DNA from 3 places in the Paenibacillus sp. CAU 1782 genome. Region 1 is predicted to be linked to each of the others. Evidence: riboswitches for the same ligand, from Rfam matches in the RefSeq annotation. Region 1 holds a riboswitch; each other region holds the start of a gene.
What was found. A riboswitch is a leader RNA that binds a small molecule or an ion and turns the genes downstream of it on or off. The one in region 1 is predicted to bind thiamine pyrophosphate.
Positions count from the first base shown of each region.

Region 2: it holds a riboswitch for thiamine pyrophosphate, as region 1 does, so the genes downstream of both, thiC (phosphomethylpyrimidine synthase ThiC) here and thiM (hydroxyethylthiazole kinase) in region 1, are expected to answer to the same signal.
Region 3: it holds a riboswitch for thiamine pyrophosphate, as region 1 does, so the genes downstream of both, ACX93W_RS02370 (ABC transporter substrate-binding protein) here and thiM (hydroxyethylthiazole kinase) in region 1, are expected to answer to the same signal.

Region 1 is NZ_JBTOLL010000030.1:3,586-11,284, forward strand. Features, by position in the region: gene ACX93W_RS26920 (methyl-accepting chemotaxis protein) at 291-1,982, shown strand; gene ACX93W_RS26925 (uracil-DNA glycosylase) at 1,972-2,655, opposite strand; gene ACX93W_RS26930 (AraC family transcriptional regulator) at 2,873-3,772, opposite strand; gene ACX93W_RS26935 (iron chaperone) at 3,834-4,196, opposite strand; gene ACX93W_RS26940 (hypothetical protein) at 4,320-4,478, shown strand; TPP riboswitch at 4,489-4,595, shown strand; gene thiM (hydroxyethylthiazole kinase) at 4,732-5,538, shown strand; gene thiD (bifunctional hydroxymethylpyrimidine kinase/phosphomethylpyrimidine kinase) at 5,538-6,359, shown strand; gene ACX93W_RS26955 (hypothetical protein) at 6,478-6,810, shown strand; gene ACX93W_RS26960 (DUF4275 family protein) at 6,863-7,366, opposite strand; gene ACX93W_RS26965 (hypothetical protein) at 7,480-7,699, opposite strand, start outside.
Region 2 is NZ_JBTOLL010000002.1:353,677-361,375, forward strand. Features, by position in the region: gene thiE (thiamine phosphate synthase) at 1-501, opposite strand, end outside; gene ACX93W_RS10595 (ThiF family adenylyltransferase) at 605-1,816, opposite strand; gene thiC (phosphomethylpyrimidine synthase ThiC) at 1,809-3,572, opposite strand; TPP riboswitch at 3,771-3,874, opposite strand; gene ytvI (sporulation integral membrane protein YtvI) at 3,919-4,950, opposite strand; gene yfkAB (radical SAM/CxCxxxxC motif protein YfkAB) at 5,134-6,282, opposite strand; gene ACX93W_RS10615 (HD-GYP domain-containing protein) at 6,458-7,576, opposite strand.
Region 3 is NZ_JBTOLL010000001.1:459,136-466,834, reverse strand. Features, by position in the region: gene ACX93W_RS02395 (LacI family DNA-binding transcriptional regulator) at 1-625, shown strand, start outside; gene ACX93W_RS02390 (TatD family hydrolase) at 645-1,631, opposite strand; gene ACX93W_RS02385 (ABC transporter ATP-binding protein) at 1,631-2,398, opposite strand; gene ACX93W_RS02380 (ABC transporter permease) at 2,391-3,179, opposite strand; gene ACX93W_RS02375 (thiamine-binding protein) at 3,169-3,471, opposite strand; gene ACX93W_RS02370 (ABC transporter substrate-binding protein) at 3,510-4,559, opposite strand; TPP riboswitch at 4,729-4,838, opposite strand; gene ACX93W_RS02365 (glycosyltransferase) at 4,990-6,054, shown strand; gene ACX93W_RS02360 (polysaccharide deacetylase family protein) at 6,122-7,027, shown strand; gene ACX93W_RS02355 (hypothetical protein) at 7,033-7,263, opposite strand; gene ACX93W_RS02350 (CPBP family intramembrane glutamic endopeptidase) at 7,260-7,699, opposite strand, start outside.

The DNA of each region.
Region 1 (7,699 bases):
TATTTGCAAAAGAACCGTCAAAACCACTCAAAAGTGGATTTGACGGTTCTTTTTTTGCTTCAACATTCCGTGCAAAGCGGGGCTGCTTTTGGAGAAAATTGCTTTTGGGACAACCCTTTACTTGTAAAAAGTTGTTGGCAAGACGCTCAAGCATGTGCCTGCTCAGGAGTAACATTAGTCACTGTACACTAATTCCGGCTGATTTATAGTGGAATTAATTCCTCATCAAGAGAAGATCGTGCCAATCCTCCAAAAACAGTAGTTGAATCACAGTCGGGAGTGATGTGTTTATGAAATGGACCATTCGAAAGAAAATAGTTGCCGGCTTTATTTCCGTGATCCTTATTTTATCCCTGGCTATAGGCATCAGCTATATCCAGCTTACGCTGGTTGATCGTACTTATAGCGATTTGGTGAACAAAAAGGCGGCTTTGTTTATTCAGGTACAAAAGTTAAACGTAGCCGTTATGCAGGAGCAAGCAAGCCTTCAAGGATTTTTGCTAAGCGGCGACGAAGCCGCGTTAACCAGCTTTGAAGACGCCCATTCCCGTTATGTAGAGATTGGCCGGGAAATCGGGAGCCTGTCGCTTGACGCTGAAACCAGACAATGGCGGGAGGAGCTTAATTATTACCAGGAGGAATATTACCTTGTCGCCAAAAGAGCCATATCTCTGAAAAAGCAAAATCAGGACGAAGCAGTCTCCGAACTCGTTAATGAAAAAGGAAATGCCCTGATTAGCGGCTTTCAAAAAACGGCGGAGCAATTTTCGGAGTTTCAGCAGCAGGAGCTTGATGCTCACACCCACGGAGCCAATAACAAGGTTGCCGGCGTCAAAAATTTGATCCTGCTGTCCAGCGTCTCTTCGATTATTGTCGGAAGCATTATCGCCACTTGGATTGGCAACCGATTGGCGAAGCCAATCCTTGCCGTTGCCCGGGCTGCCGGACAAGTATCGGGAGGCGATCTCACCGTTCAAGATGTTGCGGTCCGCAATCGGGACGAGGTAGGGGGATTGGCTGCGGCATTTAATACGATGGCGCATAATCTGCGCAAGCTGATCCGGCATACCGCAACAAGCGCGGAGCAGGTATCGGCTTCCGCTCAAGAGCTGTCCGCTTCCAGCGAGCAAGCTACGCTGGGGACAGAGCAGGTCGCAAGCACGATGCAGAACATGGCGCTGGCGGCCGAGCAGCAGAACCGCAAGGTAGAGGAAATTTCATCTTCTATGCACGATATGTATGTTGGCGTCTTGCAGATGGCGGACCATGCGCAAGGCGCATCGGACACCGCCCTGGATGCTTATAGCCGGGCCGTCGCCGGGAATGAAATCATTGATTCCGCAGCCGTTCAAATGGATAACATCAACAACACAGTGACTGGCCTTGCTTCTCTTATGGACCGTCTGAACGATCGTTCCGCGGAAATCGGCAGCATTCTGGCCGTTATTACGGATATTGCGGCGCAAACGAATCTATTGGCACTAAATGCCGCAATCGAAGCCGCGCATGCGGGCGAGCACGGAGCAGGCTTTGCCGTTGTAGCAGGAGAAGTTCGCAAGCTGGCGGAGCAATCCTCCCGTTCAGCCGACGAAATCACTACCCTGATCGCCGACATCCAGCGTGAAATCAGCAACGCCGCTGCTTCTACGGATACCGCCTCCCGGGAAGCGGCCTCCGGCATTCAGGCCGTACAATCCGCAGGAAGCTCCTTTACGCAAATTCAGAACTCCGTATTTGCGGTTAACGAGCAGATTCAGGAATTGTCCGGGTCGGCTCGGCTGATGGCGGGCGGAGCAAAAGCCATCGTCAGCTCCATGGATTACATTACTCAAATCGCGGAAAACACCGTCTCGGGAGCTCAGGAGGTAACGGCTTCGGCCGAGGAGCAGCTGGCATCGATCGAGGAGGTTTATGCCTCGGCCCGCTCTCTATCCGCGCTGGCCGAACAGCTGCAAGAGGAAATCCAGCATTTTAAGGTGTAGCTTGCAGCGGCAATCGCCAGTCCACTTGAGGCAAGCCATTGTCCTCCAAAAAGCGGTTGGCGCGCGAAAACGGCCTGCTTCCAAAAAAACCTCTGTCTGCGGAATAAGGGCTTGGATGGGGCGATTTTATCAAATAATGACCGGCATTTGTAATCAATTCAGCTTTCTTCTGGGCATGACTGCCCCACAGGATAAACACGACCGGTTCTGTTTTGCGGTTTAAGGCTCCGATGACCTTGTCTGTAAATGCCTCCCAGCCCTTGTCCCGATGAGAGTTGGCAACGCCTGATCTCACCGTCAGCACCGTATTCAGCAGCAGCACGCCTTGCTTGGCCCATTCCGAAAGATGGCCATGGGAAGGAATCGGGCAGCCGATATCATCATGCAATTCCTTAAATATGTTTTGCAGCGACGGCGGAGGGGTTACGCCCGGCTTGACGGAAAAGCTCAGGCCATGCGCCTGTCCTGCTCCATGGTAGGGGTCTTGTCCCAAAATAACGACGCGAGTATCCGCAAACGCAGTTTCGTGCAATGCATTAAAAATGTCGTACATATCGGGAAAGACACGGCGACTCTTGTATTCTTCGATAAGAAATTCTCTCAGAGATAAGTAATAGTCCCTCTGAAATTCATCTTCGAGATGCTCGGCCCAATCATTGCGGAGTATTGCCATATGTCATCGTTCACCTCTGCCTTAGTTGGAAATGAAAGTTGATTCATGCCTATCTACTATTCTTCCATTATATCAAGCTTGCCTGCGATATGCAGGTTTTACCAGAGTCATCAGCTCCTGTAGCGACAAACGAAATAAGGCGGCATACATGTATGCCGCCCCACCCTTTTTTACTGCCTTATTTGCTGATAGCCGTTGATTGGCTGTTTTGTTTTTACTAGGCTTTCTTGGCTACCGGAATGTAGATATCCATAACAGGCAGGTCTGTGCGGTCTGCCCAGCAGCGCTCGTCATAATATTCAAACTCAGCTCCTGCGGAGTGTTCATAGCCGGAGTGCGGGAACCATTCGCTGTATATGGAAGTCCATGTGCTCTGAATGGCGCTTGTAAACTGATCGCGAGAAACCGCTGGCGTCGTAAACACAGCGTACGTCTGCTCCGGATAATGGCGGCGAACCGCGCCTTCCGGCACTTCGGCTTCTTCTTGCGCTTCAACGCCAATCAAGTAACTAAACTGGCCTGACTCCATGTCGAACTCGTCGCAAACACCGTACTCCGCTGTCGATAACGCCAGACCATACAGGCTTTCGCCCTTTTTCTCAGCCATATACTTCTGCCAAAATTCCGGGATGTCTCTATTATTTTGTCCGTCTGTGTTGCATGTGCGAATGGAATAACCGATCAAGTCAAAAGCAGGTTTGGTCACAATTTCGAATTTCATTGCAATTCCTCCTAAATAGGGCTTGGAAATCCGCTGCATGACATTAACTTTGGGATATTCGGGCGGCTGCAGTCCTTTTCTCCGAAATTCTCCCGGCGTCATGCCGTACAGCCTGCGAAAAGAACGAATGAAGGTTTCCGGTGTGCCAAAGCCATGATCCAATGCGATGTTCAGCAGCTTTTCATCGGAGTAAGCAACTTGACAGGCGGCGCGAACCAGCCTTCTTTTGCGGACGTATTCCATAACCGGCTCTCCCACCATGGTTTGGAAAACCCTATGGAAATGGAAATCCGAAAATCCCGCCAGCTGCGCCAAAGTTGTCAGCTTCAGCTCCTCATCGAGCCGCTCCTCAATGGCATCAACGACATCCTGAATGATTGTTTCATAGATCGACACGGCCAACCTCCTTCTTTCTTTAGTTTATCGCAGTCCCTATTCATGCTCTTGATGATTTTTGCTAACTCTTGCTCAGATTCTGCTTTGCGCGAAAAGCCGTAATTTTACCAATCAGCTCGTAAGGAATGGGCTTGTCCAGCGGGAACTGGATCGCTCCCTTCGACGTTTTGTAAATGGCCAATTCATCCTGGAATTCATGGATTCCGCCTGGCGCCGGATAAAAACCGATATGCTTCTTGAACGCCGCAAAATGGACCAGATTCCCCTTCAGCACAAACGTTGGCATGCCGTAGCTGATTTTGACGGAAGCATCCGGCACAATCCCGGCAATTAAATGATAAATGGAGGCAAGCTTCTCCTGTACCTCAACCGGAAAAGCTGCAATGTATTCATCAATAGCTTGAACTCCTACGATGTTGCTCATTCTGAAATCCCTCCCTTTCACCTTATTTTACCCGATGCGGCCCCGTACTTCCTACCCTGCTCATCCCGTAGCATCGACCTTGAATATATGCTATATTGGAAATCAATGGAGGAGGCAGATTACGTGCAAAAAGCATTTGTTCTCTACTTTATGTCCGAGAAAAAAACCAATTTGAATGAGCTTAATCAACTATTGGCCGAAGGCTGGAAGGTGTCCAGTCAAAGTCCGATGAGCAGCAGCGATCTTCATACTGTTTTTTCATTGGTCATTCTTGAAAAGTAAATTGAATAGCTGAATTCACTAGGGGAGTCCTATTGGACTGAGACGGCGCAACAGAGCGCCGGACCCTTGGAACCTGATCTGGGTTATGCCAGCGGAGGGAAGTGGGACGAAACGTTATTTGAATTGCGCGCTTATGCTGCTGCATATTGAATATACATGTATGCCCGTTCCCGATTTGGAACGGGCTTTTTGCCGTTTTCCGCTCCAGCTCCGCCAGCTGCCTCTCCATTTACAAATGACACAAGGAGGAAAAATGATGCCTTATCTCATGAAGGTACGGGAACAAAAACCGCTTGTCCATAATATTACGAACGTTGTGGTAACCAACTTCACCGCCAATGGGCTTCTGGCGCTTGGCGCATCGCCGGTAATGGCTTATGCGCGGGAAGAGGTTGCGGAGATGGCTTCTCTCGCAAGCGCCGTTGTCCTGAACATCGGTACGCTGGATGACCGTGTCGTAGAGTCCTCCCTGCTGGCGGGCAAAGCAGCCAATGCGGCGGGAACGCCGGTTGTGCTGGACCCCGTTGGCGCAGGAGCAACGGCATATCGCACGGAGACATCGCGGAGAATTGCCAGAGAAATCAAGCTTGCCGCTTTGCGAGGCAACGCCGCCGAGATTGCCAATGTTATCGGTGAAAGCCGGGAAATCAAAGGCGTCGACGCCCTTGGAGGCGATAGCGATAACGTTCGGCTGGCGCGGCGTGCCGCAAAGCATCTTGGATGCATCGTGGCCATTACCGGCAAGAACGATGCCGTTAGCGACGGGCGCTCCACCTACGTTGTCAGCAACGGACATCCAATATTAACCCAAATGACAGGCGCAGGTTGTTTGCTTAGCTCTATAGCAGGCGCTTTTCTGGCTGTAAGCGACGACGGCTCAGCCCTTGAAGCGGCGGCTGAAGCACTGGCCTTCTATGGAGTCGCTGCGGAGGAAGCTGCCGCCTCAATGGACAATCCGCTTCCCGGCAGCTTCCAGGCGGCTTTTCTGGATCAGCTTGCTTCCCTGTCGCCGGCGCGGTTCAGAGAGCTTGCCCGGATAGAAAAGGCGGACAGCGTATAATGGCGCCTATCGCAAAAGCATTAACCATAGCCGGCTCCGATAGCGGCGGCGGAGCAGGCATTCAAGCCGACCTCAAAACCTTTCAGGAACTCGGCGTATACGGCATGTCCGCCTTAACCGCCGTTACGGCGCAAAACACGCTTGGCGTCCACGGCGTGTACCCGGTGGATACGGCAGTCGTAACTGCCCAGCTTCATGCCATCGGGAGCGATCTGCCGCCGGATGCCGTAAAAACAGGCATGCTGTTCAGCCATGACCGGATTGAAGCCGTTGCAGAAGCCATTTCTTATTGCGGATGGGGAAAAATCGTCGTCGACCCCGTCATGATCGCTAAAGGCGGGGCGTTGCTTCTGCAAAGCCAGTCTTTGTCGTCGCTGAAGGCTTCCCTGCTTCCGCTTGCGGAGGCCGTTACTCCCAATATTCCCGAGGCTGAGCTACTCGCAAATATGCCAATCGCAACAATGGAGGACCGCAAAGAGGCATCCCGCCGCATCGCTGCAACCGGCGTCCGCCATGTCATCCTGAAAGGCGGTCACTCCTCTGATGCCGGTCCGGTTATTGACTTGTTATATGACGGAGTCGACTTTTATGAATTGGAAGGAGCCCGCATCCAGACGCGCCATACGCATGGAACCGGATGTACTTTCTCCGCGGCTTTGACGGCAGGCCTTGCTCAAGGCCACGACATGTTGGCCTCGGCGCTTCGAGCCAAGGCTTTTATTCAAGCCGCCATAGAGGATGGTCTGCATTTGGGAGCCGGGCACGGTCCCACCAATCATTTTGCCTACAAAAACCGCATCTCTTCTATATTGAATCCATAGCAAGCATATCCTCCATTCATCGCTTCCCGATCCAAAAATCTAATGATTTGAATAAAAAAACGGGATGAAGAAAACAGTATAGGAGGCACAAAAACCAATACGCCTAGGAGGAATTCACATGTATAATCAGCAACAACAGCTTGCCCAAGCCGAGCAATTAATTCAGCAATTGGTCAATCAGACGCAACAAGCTTCGGCTCAATATCAGCAACTGCTGACTCAAGAGCAGCAAAACGCTCAAATGCTGGAGCAGCTTGCACAGCGCGAGCAACATGCCGCTCAAGTGATCCAGACAGCTCTGCAAGGACATCAAACGGTTGTTCAGCAGCTTCACCAAATTTCCAACCTGTGCAATCAAATTTCTCATCAAAGCACGCTGGGCATAGCTTCTCAAGCCTATAGCAACCAGAACAATCAATCCGGCACCCAATACAGACCATCCTATCAGTAAAACCCGGGATGTCCGGCTGCATCAATCGCCCAAGCAGTGACCGAATGCGCCTTTACTTCAGCTTGCAGAAGTAAGGGCCGCACATGGACTCGTGAGTGTGTACATAGGTCCAGGTGAAATTTCGGTCAAACAGGTAAATGTCCTGCTCGGACTCAAAATCCGCTGCAGCTGCTTGAGCCGCATTTTCATAAAGGAAGACAGACGACAGGTCCTGGTACATGCCGTACATTTCATCTTTAGCGACGGCATCGAAGGCTCGCCTGGCTTTGTCTTCCTTTAAACATTTTTTCTCTTCGTAGCTGAACATATGCCACTTGTACTGATCGTAATGAATGGCATCTTTCACCTCATCGCTTAACTTGCGGGCAAAGGTCTGATCCCACTTGCGGACAATGTCATCCGCCTCCTCGTATAGCTCCGTAATGACAATACCTTTGTCGACCAGCGTTTTCCGGTGTTTGTGTTTCCTGTGAATAAAATGCAGTGTCCAATACGCATGCAGCAAATGTTCTTCGGGGAGTTCGTCTAACATCTGGTTGATTTTGCTTCTGATCATGTTGCCTCCACCCAAATCTCTTTTTCCTCTATCATATGAAGATCACAATTTGGGCTGCAAGGACATTGGACACACTTTTCAAAAAATTCACGGATTCACGTCAGACTCGGACTTTATTTTGTCCAGGTGCTCTCAATCTTTTCATTCAGGTAATCATGAATGTAGAGCAGTTCGCTGCCATCCTGCTGCAGGATGATTTTGCTTGAGAGAGGCCGCTCCTCGTTTTCCTCGTCATACGAAATTTCCAGACTTGTGCCTTCAATTACGATAGACTGTTCTGTCAGATCAACTCCGGTTACGACATATTTGGACTCCGTCAGCAGCTGGCCCAAT
Region 2 (7,699 bases), on a different contig from region 1:
GATCGCCACGACCGGAACGGACACCGCTCCGGCAGCCTGCCGGATATATTCCGTCGTAACCGCTTCGCGATCCGGCTTTGTCCGTGTTGGAAATACCGGGCCAGCGCCGATATAATCCGCTCCCGCCGCCTCCGCCGCCAGCGCTTGCTCCACGCAGTGCGTTGAAATGCCAATGATTTTGTCCCGGCCGAGACGCTCCCTTGCTTCCGAGATGGGCATGTCCTCCTGCCCCAGATGAACGCCGTCGGCTTTCGCCTCCAATGCAATATCTGGATGATCGTTCACGATAAATGGAACGCCGTATTTGCTTGTCAGCTCCCGCAGCGCCTTTGCCTGCTCCATTACCTCTCTTTTGGTCCCCGTCTTATTGCGAAGCTGCAGAATATCAGCGCCTCCGATCAGAGTCTGCTCCATCACCTGAATGAGCTCTCTGCCAGGATGACAATCCGCCGCCGTGATGACATATAGGCGGAAATCCCGCCAAATTTCTTTTGCAAACATGACCCGTCCTCCTTTCAGCCCACTACTAACGCAAGATTCTATCGTTCCTATTAGGAACGGATTTATAGGGTACGGAGCTATTGAGCAAAAATCTTTTGAGTTTCTAGTGCTTATGGCTCTTTTGGGCAAGGCTCTCTTGGCTGTACAGCATCTTGCACAGCTCCAGCGCCCGGTCGATATCCGTTGTGCCTTGAACCAAAACCCTGCCATCCGGAAAATAAACCAGGGTTTCGCCATTCCGCCATTCCGCTTTCAGCAAATAGCGGTTGCGAATCAGCTTGCAGCCGCCACCTTCAGCCCTTGAAGTCTGCCCCTGCTCCAAGGGAATGACTGCATCCCCTGCAGTTTGGACATGCTCCATGGAGAGGTTTGCTTCCAGCGCGGCTTCGGCCTGCTCTATGGAGGGAGATGCCCCCAGCGTCACCTGAACCGAATTTCTGCCGCACAACACAACGGGCGGCACATGTCCCGCAACGCGAAAGTCGCTCCGTCCATCCCATCCCTCCGGTTGCTGCCAGGTTCGCCCAGGAGCGCAATGCAGGCATCCCGCCGAAGGACCCGGCAAATCGGCTTCCCTTAGGCGGAAGCTCCACAAATCAGCGGACAGCCAGGTTTTTCTCGCCTGCGACCCATTGCCGGAAAGCCATTTAAGCGCTTCGGCTGCTTGAAGCGAAGCGACAAATTCAACAGCGGGCGACAGCACCCCTGCCGTATCGCAGCTCTCCGTCTCTCCCGCCGCCTCTTCACCGCCAATAAGGCAGCGGAGACAGGCGGTTGTGCCAGGCAGGAGCAGCGCGCTCATCCCCGTAGATCCAACGACTCCGCCGTAAGCAAAAGGAATGCCTGATTGGAAGCATACATCGCTTAGCAACAGCCTTGTTCCTGCGTTATCCGTGCCGTCCAGCACAAGATCGGCGCCTTCCGCCAATGCCCAGACATTATCTATCCCCACATGCGTCACATGGGCCTCGATTTGAATGTCGCTGTTGATCCGCTTTAATTTATCGGCTGCGGCCGCAGCCTTGGGCAAAGCCGCCCGCGCGTCGGATTCGTCAAACAGCACCTGACGCTGCAGATTGCTGGGTTCAATGTAATCGCGGTCCGCAATCACAACCCGCCCGACACCGGCTCGAACCATATGCTGGGCGAGACTTGCGCCTAACGCCCCGCAGCCGACGATCAACACCGTCGAAGATCCCAGCCGGCGCTGTCCCCTTGTCCCGATAGGCGCAAAAGCAACCTGGCGCGAATAGCGATCCGGCCATTCCAATTGGCTTGAGTTTGCTTCACGCACACCGGAGGTTGCGTCACGCATAGATGGAGCTCCCCGCCGCCTTAAAGTCCTCCGCTTTTTGCTTCAAGCCGGATTCGATCGCCTCTTGCGTGTCCAGCCCGTTTTGCGCCGCATAGTCTCGAATGTCCTGCGTTATTCGCATGCTGCAAAACTTGGGGCCGCACATGGAGCAGAAGTGGGCCGACTTTGCCGCTTCCGACGGCAGCGTTTCGTCGTGATAAGCCATCGCCCTCTCCGGGTCCAGCGACAGATGGAACTGATCGCGCCAGCGAAACTCAAACCGGGCTTTGGACAACGCGTCATCGCGGATTTTTGCCCGTGGATGCCCTTTGGCGAGATCCGCCGCATGCGCCGCGATTTTGTACGTAATGACCCCTTCCTTGACATCTTCTTTGTTCGGCAAGCCCAGATGCTCCTTGGGCGTTACGTAACAAAGCATAGCCGTGCCGAACCAGCCGATCATCGCCGCCCCGATAGCGGATGTAATGTGGTCGTAACCCGGCGCAATATCCGTCGTCAGCGGCCCCAATGTGTAAAAAGGCGCTTCGTCGCATACCGCCAGCTGACGGTCCATATTTTCTTTGATGAGATGCATGGGAACGTGTCCGGGACCTTCGATCATCACCTGCACGTCATGATGCCAAGCGATTTTGGTCAACTCGCCCAGCGCATCCAGCTCCGCGAATTGCGCTTCGTCGTTGGCATCGGCGATTGAACCCGGCCTCAGGCCGTCTCCCAGGGAGAAGGTGACATCGTATTGCTTCATGATGAGGCAAATCTCCTCGAAATGCGTGTACAGAAAATTTTCCTTGTGATGGGCAAGGCACCAGGCCGCCATGATGGAGCCGCCTCTCGACACAATGCCCGTTACCCTTTTTGCCGTAAGGGGGATATGCCGAAGCAGCACCCCTGCATGGATCGTAAAATAATCGACGCCTTGCTCCGCCTGCTCGATCAGCGTATCGCGGAAAACGTCCCAGCTCAGATCCTCCGCTTTGCCGTTAACCTTCTCCAGCGCCTGATAAATGGGCACGGTGCCGACCGGAACGGGCGAATTGCGGACAATCCATTCCCGGGTTGTATGGATGTTTTTGCCGGTGGACAAGTCCATAATCGTATCGGCGCCCCAGCGTGTTGCCCAGGTCATTTTTTCAACCTCTTCCTCGATGGAGCTGGCGACGGCGGAATTGCCGATATTGGCATTGATTTTTACATGAAAATTCCGCCCAATGATCATCGGCTCGCATTCCGGATGGTTAATATTGGCCGGAATGACGGCACGTCCCGCAGCAACCTCGGATCGCACATACTCGGGATTCATGCCCTCGCGGATCGCAATATACTCCATCTCGGCCGTGATGATTCCGCGACGAGCGTAATAAAGCTGCGATACATTTCCGCCGCTTAGCGCTTTAAGCGGCTTGCGGCCTTGGGAAGGAAATACCTCAGCCCCTTTTTCCTTGACACGCTCTGGCGATGAAAATCCATTGTCCTCCGGCTTTACCTCCCGTCCTTCGTACGCTTCGGCGTCTCTGCGCTGCGCTATCCAAGGAGTTCTCAGCGGGGGCAATCCCGACCTCACATCCGCGACATAACCGGGGTCGGTATATGGGCCGCTGGAGTCGTAAACGCGCACCGGCTCGTTGGGAATTTCCTCCCCGTTCCGTCCTTGGGTGGCCGTCAGGGCAATTTCCCTCATCGGCACCGATATGCTGGGGTCGGAGCCTTTTACATACACTTTTGTACTGCCTGGCAACGGGTTTGAAAGAATGGACATAACAAAAAACCTCCGCAATGGAATATTGGAATTCCACCTGGAGGTCTATGCAACATATGAGAAAGTAGGGCTGAAAGCAGCTTGGACGCAAAACGGTGCAGCCATGCTTTTGCCGGGATATAGAATCCCCATCCGCAAAAACAAAACAGACCTTCGCCTTAATCGCAACAGCCTTATGGACGAACAACGCCTGCGGCGCGTTCGATTGTCCCACTTTCCTACGCTGGCATGACCCAGATCAGGTTCAAAGGGACCAAAGCAATTCGCTTTATCTCAGCCTTGCGGCGCCCCTAGTGGATTTCCTTGTTAGACTATACCTTCATTTCCAAACTTCTGTCAACCTTTACTAAAGCTTGATTTTGTGCTGGAACAATCCCGCCTGCTTGGCAGCAATGTAAATAATGACGACGACCGGGCCAATAAACACCCCGATAACGCCAACCAGCTTGAAGCCGACGTATAGGCTGATTAATGCCGGCAAAGCGCCAATTCCGATGGAATCGCCCAATACCTTTGGCTCGACAATTCGTCTGAACACCGTGATGACAAGGAACAGCACAATCAAGCCTATTCCCGTAAACGTATCCCCGGTAAGCAACAAATAAGATGCCCAAGGCACCAGCACGGAGCCGGTTCCCAGTATAGGCAAAATATCCACGATGATAATCAACAATGCGATCGCCATCGGGAATTTGATATCCAGAATAAGCAGGCCAACAAGCGACAGAACGTAAGTCAATCCGCTCAAAATGATCTGGGAGCGCAGAAAGCCGAATATCGATTTGCGCAAATTGCCCAATACCTGATCCACCTGGGAGCGGGAGGACTCATCGAACAACGATAAAACGGAGTTTTTCATTGTGTTTAAGCTGAAGCTGAACATATACACGGCAACCAGGAAAACGATAAAAAAGATAAACATCCCCGGAAGCGTAGATGCAAAACCAACCAGCGTTGAGGAAAGCTTGCCAACCATGGAGGTAATATTTTTGGTCAGATCCAGCAGGTAGCCTTCCAGCGTTTCCACGGCGTCAGGCGGCAAGGTTTGATACAAACCCCGGGCATCGATCAGCAGCTGATTCACGAAGTTGTTGGCATCGCCAAAGTAGTTGGGCACCCTCTCCAGAAACGCGATCAGCTCGGCAATGATTTTGATGCCAAGCAGCACAATCATTCCAAGCAGCGCCACGGTAAACAAGGTGCTGGACAACGTTGCGGCCATCAAGCGGTTTAACCGGAAGCGGCGCATAAAAAAGCCGTTTAGCGGCTCCAGAAAAATGGCCACAATCAGCGCAAGCAAAAAAGGAGCGCCGACCGTAAACATCAAATAAATCAGCAAAAGCCCAACTGCGGTCAGCACAATTGCCCGTACCGACATCCATCCCGCCTCCTATTAAAGGTTTTTCAAATTCAGCCGAAATAAGCGCACGCTTACGAAGGATGTTTCCTCTGGAAACATTGGAGTTGCTCACATAGCTTACACTAAGCTCCGCTACTCACTTTCTGGCTTCATCCCATCCTCTCGGTACTGAAAAGCGCTCTTTTTGAACACGCACGACATTCAAATTTTTGCGCTGCGCTTGTGAAAGTCCACATCGCTATAATACATTTCCTTGACGAGCAGGTTTGGTCCGCAGCAGGAAGCGGCGGGGCAATGACAGTTGACGCCTTGCGCCAACGGGTGACGGAGCCAGCGGGCGAACAATTCATCCAGATCGGAGTCGTTTATATTGCCAAAGGACGGCACATCCGCAAAATCGGTAACAAACACATCGCCCGTAAATAAATTGACATTTAACCGATTGCGCCCGTCAGGATCATTCCGTACCGACACTTTAGGTTCGGCAGCCAGCCGCTTCAGCAGATCTCGCTCCTCCTTGCTGTCGCTGCAATGATAAAAAGGAAGCGTGCCAAACAGCATCCACACCGACTGGTCGCGCACATTCAGCAGCTTTTCAATAGCCGCGCGCATCTGCTCCTTGGTAATCATGGGCAAATCTCGGGCAAACGAGCTTGGATACATGGGATGGACCTCGTGGCGCTGACAGCCCATCTCGACGATCAAGCGATGAATTTCATCTATTTGCTCATGGGTACGGTAATTGATCATCGACTCTGCGGAGACCAAAACGCCTTCCCCAACAAGCCTTCTTGCGTTGTCGATCATTCTTTCGTACATCCGCGCAGCCGTATCCCGGGAAACGGCATGTCCCGCTTTGGCAAAACCGATGCTGTGAAAATCGTCCGCATTTCTGTAATTGAAGGAAATATGCATAACGTCCAGGTAAGGAGCAAGCTTCTCGTAGCGGTTGTAGGGAAGCGTTACGTTGGAATTGATCTGCGAGCGAATTCCTCTCTTTCGAGCCCACTTCAGAAGGGGAACCATATATTCATCGACGGTTCGATCCGAAAAAGTAGGTTCTCCTCCCGTAATGCTGATGGTCTCCAAATGCTCGACCTCTTCCAGCCGGGACAACATCAGGTCAAGCGGCAGCTTGGACGGCTCCAGCATAACCAGCGTATCGCCAACCGCGCAATGCTCGCAACGCATATTGCACAAGTTGGATACCGTCATTTCAACGCTTGTTAAGCGGTGCTCGCCGTATTTGACAAGGGAACCAATGGGGTCCCAAGGGTCGTTGATGGGGGAAAGCTCCCGGTATGCCCGGTTCGGGGACAAGGTTTCGGGTTGTACTTCTATTCTGTTCAGCACCTGTCTTAATCATCCTATCTTTTAGAGGTTCATGTTATTATTACTATTCTTTGTTTCTTCATTGTAATCCTCGATACTGGAGTAAGCAAATGATAATGTTGAAATAGAAGCTGCCTGCCATGCCTTTTTGACAGCAAAAAGAGGCCTTTCGGCCCCGTTCAGATGCTCCTCGTCATATTCCGGAAACAAGCTGGGTGTCGGTCACGTCGTCATTAACGCCAACGATCATAACAGTCAACTGCTTCGATAGATCGATTTCGTAAGGCACGGCCAGTTCCTCGCCAGCTTCGTTATACAAGACACGCACAATGGGACGATGCGGATAACTATTGTTGTAGTCCACAACAACCCCGCGTTCGCATGTATGCAGCGTTACCGAAATGCCGATGGGATAAATCGCGACTTTATCCCTGAATTGCTGAAGCATATGCTGCTCGTACAAGGTGCCCGATCCAGCGTAAAGCCTCTCCATCGCCTGATGCGGCAGCATCGGCGCGCGGTAAACGCGATTGGTCGTCATAGCGTCATACGAGTCTACAAGACCAATCCATTTAGCGTAATCATGAATTTCTTTGCCGGCAATGCCGCGGGGATAACCGCTGCCGTCAAGCCGCTCATGATGCTGGAAAGCACAATGGGCCACAAGCAGCGGCATATTGGGCTCATCCTTGAGCAGTTCAAATCCCAATTGGGCATGACGTTTCATCAGCTCGAATTCGTCAACGGAAAGCGAACCCGGCTTTTTCAAAACGTTGGTCGATATTTGAGTTTTGCCGATATCATGCAGCAGCGCGCCCATGCCAAGCGTCACGACTTCATCGCGGGTATATCCGTTTGACATGCCCAGCAATGTCGTATAGACACAAACGTTTAGCGAGTGCTGGAATAAATAATGATCCACTGTGCCCATATTCATCAGCATGATCATGGCATCCTGGTGATTGGACAAATCATCGATAATATGGTTCATCATTTGTTTGAACGGAGCCGCGATATAGGGATACGAAACGCCTTTTTTCGCTTTGGGGCGCTCCATTAAATTACGGAAATTAGTGCGAATCTCCTTAATCGCCATACGGAAGGTTTCCTCCGTAATGAGGGTAGGAGGATTTATATCGTCAGTCCTGGAATCTTCAATATAAACATATTGGACGCCGCATTGCTCCAGCCTTGTAATCAGACGGGTAGACAGCTCCATATGCTCAGCAAGAAGAACGATGCCTTCTTCGGAAAATATTTTTTTGGCCAGCCTCATGCCTGGTTTGCATTGCGAAACAGGTAGCAATCGCATTTTTTCGGTCCTCTCCGTCTGTGGCCTTGTATATAAAAGTATCGGAAAAAGCCGCTCATAATGTTAATTTACGTCAAAATGCGTCATTTCGCAACCATTTTCATGCTTTTATTCGACATAATA
Region 3 (7,699 bases), on a different contig from region 1:
AAGCTTGACCGACGATTTCCTGCAAGCGGTAGCCAAGCCGGAGTTTCCCGTTGTGTTAATGGATAGAATCGTCGGCAGCGGTCATGCCAACGCAAGAAGCGTCATTGTCGACAACTATCCGGCTATGTGCGAAATGGTACAGGCGCTGGTGGATAGAGGGTTTCGCAAATTCGGTTACCTGGGCGGGCTTGGCCATACGCTGGATAACCAGGAGCGTTTTGCAGGCTTTGCCGATACGCTCCACAAAAACGGCATCGTTTTTGACCAGAAAAATTATTATCATGGCAATTACCGCGAAAAAAGCGGCTATCAGGCGGGCAAGCTGATGTTTCTTGGCAATGATCTGCCGGAGGTACTGGTTTGCGCCAATGACAATATGGCGATTGGGGCGATCAAGGCATTTGAGGAGCGGGGCATCAAGGTGCCGGAGCATATTTCCGTGACGGGCTTTGATGATTCCGATACGGCGGCGCTGGCCGGCTTAACGACCATTTCCATCCCCCGTTACGAAAGCGGGTATTTGGCGGCAAAAGAGCTGCTTGAGATGATTAACGGCTCGGAGGGCTCCTCCACCATAAAAATAAGCGCAGCCGTCAAATGGAGAAAAACGGTGCGCGAAGGTTAAGTAACTGGGTTCTGGCCGATTAGCCGATACCATAATATCGTTTGGTGTTGGAAAGAAGCGCCTTCGCCGTTGCCCGTTCGGTTAGCCCCTTGATGGCGGCAATATCTCTGATGACGCCGCGCGTCATGGAAGGGACCGTCGTATGTCCGGAGTAAGGTCCCTCGAATGGCCAGGGACCGTCCGTCTCCGCCAACAACAGCTCCAGCGGGTACGATTCCACCAGCTTTCGGATTTCTTCCTCGTAGGCAACATCCGGCGTTACCGATATCATATACCCGGCGGCGGCCATAGCCGTAATACTGGATTGACTCCCTTTGAACCAATGAAAATGGGCTTTGGAAATGCCGTAGTTCCGCAACAGTAGCAGCACCTTATCAGCATCCTCATAAACGGCGTGCAGGGCCAAAGGACGGTCAAGCTCTGCCGCCAGGGAAATAAAGGACTCCAGACAATCCAAATAAGGCTTCTCATCGAAAGCTTCTCCGTTTGCTTCCGCCTCGGTTCGCTTGTAATAAGGCAAACCAACCTCTCCGATTGCAAATTTCTCGCCGGATTCATGTCTGGCTTTAATCCATGAGATCAGTTCGTCTCTCGCCGGCAAAGTTAGCGGCTCCTGCTCGGGATGCCATCCGTAAGCGGGCAATATTCGCCCAGAATAACGCTCTGCCAGACGGCGGTTTTCTTGACTGGAACGCAGTCCCATCGACACAGCAACAACAGCCTCTACGCCATCCTCAAACGATTGCTCCAGCAGCTTCTCCCTCTCGCCTTCACTGTATTGATCAACATGCAAGTGAGCGTCAATGCAGCGGTAGGGTTCAGAGGCGCTCCATTGGGGAGCGATGCGGAACCAATCCGGTGCGGCATAACCCCCACCCGGAACTGGCGCGCCTTCCGAAGCAGCATGTACCGCATCCCCTTCTAATATGTCTTTAGGGGTAGTTGTTTTCGCTATCTGCTCCCGCGACTCGTCTCGCGACTCATTGCCTTGCTTTTGGACGCTCATTATACGTTCCTCCCCTCAATGCCTTGAAGCCCGTTATAAATCCGGCCCTTCAGCTCGCTCCACCGAGTGTCGGTCCATAAATCTTCCCGGCGCGGCCGCTCAAACGGCACAACGACTTCATCTACAACTTTTCCCGGAGATGCTGACAAAACGAGAATGCGGTCCGACAATTGCAGCGCCTCCTCGATGCTGTGGGTAATCAGCAGAACCGAGCGCCGGTTGCTCTCCCAAATGGATAGCAGCCATTGCTGCATATGCAATCGGGTCAGCGCGTCCAGCGCTCCAAACGGCTCATCCAGCAGCATTAAAGGCTGCGGCGACAGAAGCGCCCGCAGAAATGACACGCGCTGCGCCATGCCGCCGGAAAGCACGTGCGGATAGGCATTGGCATATTCCCCGAGGCCAACCGCCTCCAGCCATTTTTGCACAGTAGCTTTGTTGGATGTTTTGTCGACTTGTCCGGCAATGCTCAAAGCCAGCTCGATATTGCCTGCAACCGTCCTCCATGGCAGCAGCGAAGCTTGTTGCGGCATATACGCGATATGTCCGGTTTTGCCGGTAGTATCCGCGCCTCCTACCACGACACGTCCAGCAGATGGAGCCTGCAATCCTCCGATCAGACTAAACAAAGTTGATTTTCCGCTCCCGGAAGGACCAATCAGTGATACAAATTCTCCCTCCCCAACGGTTAGGGACACATCCCGCAATACTTCCTTGGCGGAGCCGCCTTCCCCAAAGGATTTGCTTACGCCTTGCACTTCAAGCATGATCGCTCCCCCCTTCCGCTTGCGGCCGCCATTTCACGACAAGACGCTCGCACCATACAATCAAGCCAAACAGCAGCAGGCTGACCACAACAATGAGCAGCGCCGCGGCAAAGCTCCGTTCAGGCATAAACCCTCTCGACGACAGCACCATAAAGCCGCCTAAACCATTTTTGGGGGCCAGCAGCTCGGCAAACACGGCGCTTACAACGCTGTAGGAGACCGCGATTTTTAAGCCGGAAAACAAATGAACCAATGAGCCCGGCAACTCAAGTCGCCAGAACAAGGTCCACTTTCCCGCACCGATCATCGTCAGATAATGCCGCAGCGCAGCGTCGGCATGAGACAAACCGCTCAACATCGCCACTACAACGGGAAAAAAACATACCATCATTACAAGAAGCACCTTTGGCAGCAAACCGTAACCAAATAGCATCGTCATGATTGGGCCCAAAATAACGATCGGCACATTTTGCGACAGGACAAATAACGGATATAGACCGCGTCTTACGCCGGGCAGCAGATGCAGCAAAGCGGCGAGCACAAAACCCGCCGCCGCGCCGCCGCCAAAGCCGATTAAAGTCAGTTGCAGCGTGTAACCCGCATGCATCATCAGCCGGGGCCAGATGGCGATTGCCTCCTGCACCACCGCGATCGGAGCCGGAATGCGCCAGCCCTGGACCCAACCCAGACTGACGGCGCTTTGCCAAAAGAGCAAAAGCGCCGAAAGGACTGCAACTGGGGGCCAAATGGCGCTCCAGCGGCTAGTTTTGTTATTGCCCATCGGGGTATTTCTCCAGCAGACGATCCATTGAAGCCCCGTTTTGCGGATTGTAGTAAATTTTAATTTGCGAAATGACAGAGGCACAACCCATATCCGTCATAGCGGTGTTCATGTCCTGAACAACCGCCAGAAGCTGGGACAATTCGCCCTCCATCGTTGTTTCAAGCGGGGCAACCCGATAGGCTACACCGGAAGCTTTAATAATATCGATTGCTGCATCAACAAAGGGCAGCACGCTGGCTCCCCCTGGCGTGCTGGGCAAAATCTGAATGCTGACTAATGCGTTTGCCATTGGATTCATCTCCTTGGATTTTCACTTTATTCCCCTGCTTATTTAGATGGAAGGAATTCATTCGTAAAGGCTGCTTCAGCTTCCAGCTTGCCTTCCAGCAGTCCGTTTTCAAACATCCAATCGGCATAATTCTGCCAGACGCTCAGCTTCTGCTCGCCCCAACGCGGCGCATCGTCCTGGTAACGGCTGCTCAGCCACTCCTGGCTGGCTTTCACAAGCTCGGGATTCAAATCCGGCTCTGCCTTGATAAGCAAGTCCGCCGCTTCGGCAGGATGTTCAATCGCATATTGGTAGCCTTGCGCAGCCGCTTCGGTAAAGGATTTAACCAGCTCCGGAGAGCCGCTTATCATCTCTTCGGTCGTCACCAGCACCGGCGTATAATAATCCAGCTTTTCGCTGTAATCGGTCAAATATACCATGTTCAGCTGCTCGCCGCGAAGCTCGGCCTCGACGCCCGTCCAGGCATAATAGATCCAGGCAAAATCAATATCGCGCTCCACCGCCGAGAAGAAGTCGCTATCCCCGATGCTCATAATGTCCACTTTGCCAACGTCTGCGTCTTCAGTGCGCATCAACGCATCAATGACAGCTTCCTCCACGGGAGCGCCCCAGCCGCCGTAACGTTTGCCTTCAAATTGTTTGGGGGAATCGATGCCTTTCGCTTTTGGCGATGCAAAACCGGATGTATTGTGCTGAATGACCGCGGCAAGGGATACCAGAGGTACGCCGGCGATTCTCGCCATGGTCACCGACTCCTGATAACTGACGCCAAACGCCGCAGCGCCTGAAGCTACCATTGCGTCCGCTCCGTCCGCGCCTGGCTGCAGAATTTCGACATCCAATCCGTGTTCCTTGAAATATCCCAAATCCCGGGCCACAAAAAGCCCGGTATGGTTCGTATTCGGCGACCAGTCCAGCACAACCTGTACCTTCTGCAAAACCTCCTCTTTCGTTCCCGCTTCATTGCCCTCTGTTCCGACATTGTTTCCAGCTTTGCCTCCACAACCAGCCACCGTCAGCGCAATCGCCGTTACGGCCAATAGCCCAAGCGACCACCGTCCGCGCCTTCCTTTTCCTTGTCTCAACATGTCGATCTCTCCCTCTCTCTATCACGATTGTTTTAGACCGACCATCCTATCTTCATACCTCTGGAAAATGCAAAAAAACGTCCTTCATACGAAGGACGCTAACATTCGCTGCCTCTTTTTCAAAATCGCCCACATTTCCGGCATACGCCAAAAAAACGCAACGTTAATTTGAAAAATGTAGCTTCCTTCCTCCGCCGGCATTATCCGGTTCAGGTATACGGGTCGGAATGATGCGTCATTCCCTCTCAGCCAGCCAATCCAGCTCCCCGGTGCAATATAGGCTTGATCAATCATTCATCATTATAGCAAATACACGGAGGAATGCCAGTTTAATTTTGACAAAACAGAAGTTCGCCTCCAAATAGGACCGCACCAAGGGCTCACCCCCTTAATACTATGGTACCAATGAAAAGCGAAAGGAAGATCATTTATGATTACCATCAGCTTGTGCATGATCGTACGCAATGAAGAAGAAAGCCTCGGCAGATGCTTGTCATCCGTAGCAGACGCCGTCGATGAAATCATCATTACCGATACCGGTTCCACCGATAAAACAAAAGAAATTGCCCGGTCCTTTGGCGCCGTTATCCATGATTTTGAATGGATTGACGACTTTGCCGCAGCCCGCAATTTCTGTTTTGGGCAAGCGACCAAAGCCTTTATATTGTGGCTGGATGCCGATGATGTGATAGAACCCGATGATTTGCGGAAGCTTAAAGCATTGAAGGCGGTTAATCCTTTTCCCTACGACAGTGTGACCATGAACTACCATTTAACCTTTGACCATAAGGGCAACCCCATCTTCAGCCTGCGGCGAAACCGGCTGGTGCGGAGAAGCCGCAACTACCAATGGATCGGACCGGTGCATGAATACCTTGCAGTATCCGGCCATATCCATCACAGCGACGTTGCCGTGACCCACCGCAAGGAACGGGAGCATACCGACCGCAATTTGCGCATCTATCTCAAACGGCAGGAAAGCGGCGAACAATTCTCCCCCCGCGATCAATATTATTTTGCCAACGAGCTGCGCGACAACGGCAGGTTCTCTGAAGCGGTGGAATGGTACGAAACGTTTCTGAGCTCCGGCAAGGGATGGGTGGAGGATGAAATTAACGCCTGCTTGAAACAAGGAGATTGCTACGGTCGTCTATCTCTGCAAGACAAACAACTGGCTTCGCTGCTCCGAACGTTGCACTACGATACTCCGCGGCCTGAATTTTGCTGTCAGCTAGGCGCCGTGTTTATCGACAAAAAGCAATACCAGCAAGCGATCTATTGGTTCCAGCAAGCCATCTCGGTGAATCGCCCGGCCCAGCATATGGGATTTTCCGACCGCGCGACCTCGACCTGGCTGCCCCATCTTCAATTAACCGTTTGTTACGATCGTCTGGGGGAAAGAAAAAAAGCCTTGCATCATCATGAAAAGGCAAAGGACTTCAATCCGGGGCATCCAAGCATACAATATAATGAAAAGTACTATTACGGGAAGTAAGGAATCGTTCAAATGTGGTACAATGGTGTCGCATGTTTATATTTCGACATCATGATAGGAGGCCTGTATGAAAAGACCATGGCGATACTTTTGCCTGGCTCTGCTTATGCTGCAGCTTGCGGGTTGTTCAGCGGCAGGCGGTGACGCGAGCGAAGGCGCGGAAGCCGGGAATCGCCTCCCCGTCGCGTCTGCGGAGGCATCGCCAACACTGCCGGAGCAAACAACAGACGCGCCCGCAACGCCAGCGACCGATGAATCAGCGGCAGCATCGGCGGTACCAACTGAATCGGCTGCTCCTATTGCGGCAGAACCGGCAGGCGAACAAACAAATGCAGCGCCGCTTTATGCCATGACGGAGACATACCGGTTTGCGCCTCTTCAGAAAGACACGCCATCCCAAGTTGTGCTGCTCACCTTCGATGACGGTCCAAAGGATGAAGCCGTGTTAACCAAACTGCTTGATGTGCTCGACAGCCACGGGGCAAAAGCGATATTTTTTGTGAACGGCTATAGAGTTAAACAAAATCCGGAGCTGCTGAAGCTGATCCATGAACGGGGACAAGCAATTGGCAACCATTCGTATGACCATATTAATTTGAAAAAAGAAAATCTTGAAACCGTCCAGAAGCAAATCGGCGAGGTTCAAACCATGGTGGAGGATTTGATCGGCGTTAAGCCGCTGTTTTTCAGACCGCCATACGGCTCAGGCAGCGATGAGGTCCGGGAAACGGCAAAAAACCATGGCATGCTGTACATGACATGGTCTAACGGCTCCTTGGACTGGGACAGCTCCGCTAAAAACAAACCCGAGGTTGTTGTCGCTAACGTGCTCGACCAGCTCCATCCCGGCGCCAATATTTTGATGCACGAGCTTTCCTGGACGGCGGATGCCCTGGACACTCTTTTGACGGAACTGGAGGATCGGGATTATGGCTTTATCGATCCTGCGGATATTGAAACAGCCGCCAAATAGTGCCGCTACTGAGTAAATTTGTTGCCGTACCAGAACAGGAAGACAACAAGAGCAACAAACAATACGAAAAGCAGATTAAAATACCATTTGTAAAGTTTGTTGATGCTCGACGGAAACTTTTTGCGGCGAGGCGGCAGCTTGACCTGCTCCGCCCCGTCCGTCCGGTCGTCTTGCAAGGACGGCGGCATCGGCCGGCGCCCCTTTGCGGAGCGGCTATGTCTTTCTTTCCTGCTCATGGCTCCCTCCTGAAGCGAATAATGAGTCCCATTACAAAGTCGATGGCGAAATGAGCGATGATAGGCGCCCAGATCGACCCGCTTTGAATATAAATCCAGCCTAATCCATAGCTAATGGAAAAAACAAGGCCGGTAGGTATCCAGTGTCTCAAATAGCGGACATGAATTGCGGCAAAAATGATGCTTGTCCAATAAGGGCCGAACGCATGCTGTACGGCGCCGCGGAACAACAGCTCTTCGCAGATCGCCACAACGAGTGAAATCAGGGCGATGTGCCAGACGGGCCGAAGGCGGAATATGCGTTCATTGACGCCTCCGTCATCGGAGACTTCATCCGGCACCCAGCGGGAAATAAGCAAATCTACGGCGACAACGGCGGCCGCTAATCCCAGTCCCCACCAGACAATGTTCAGCGCGGAAGGGATCGACAGCAAAT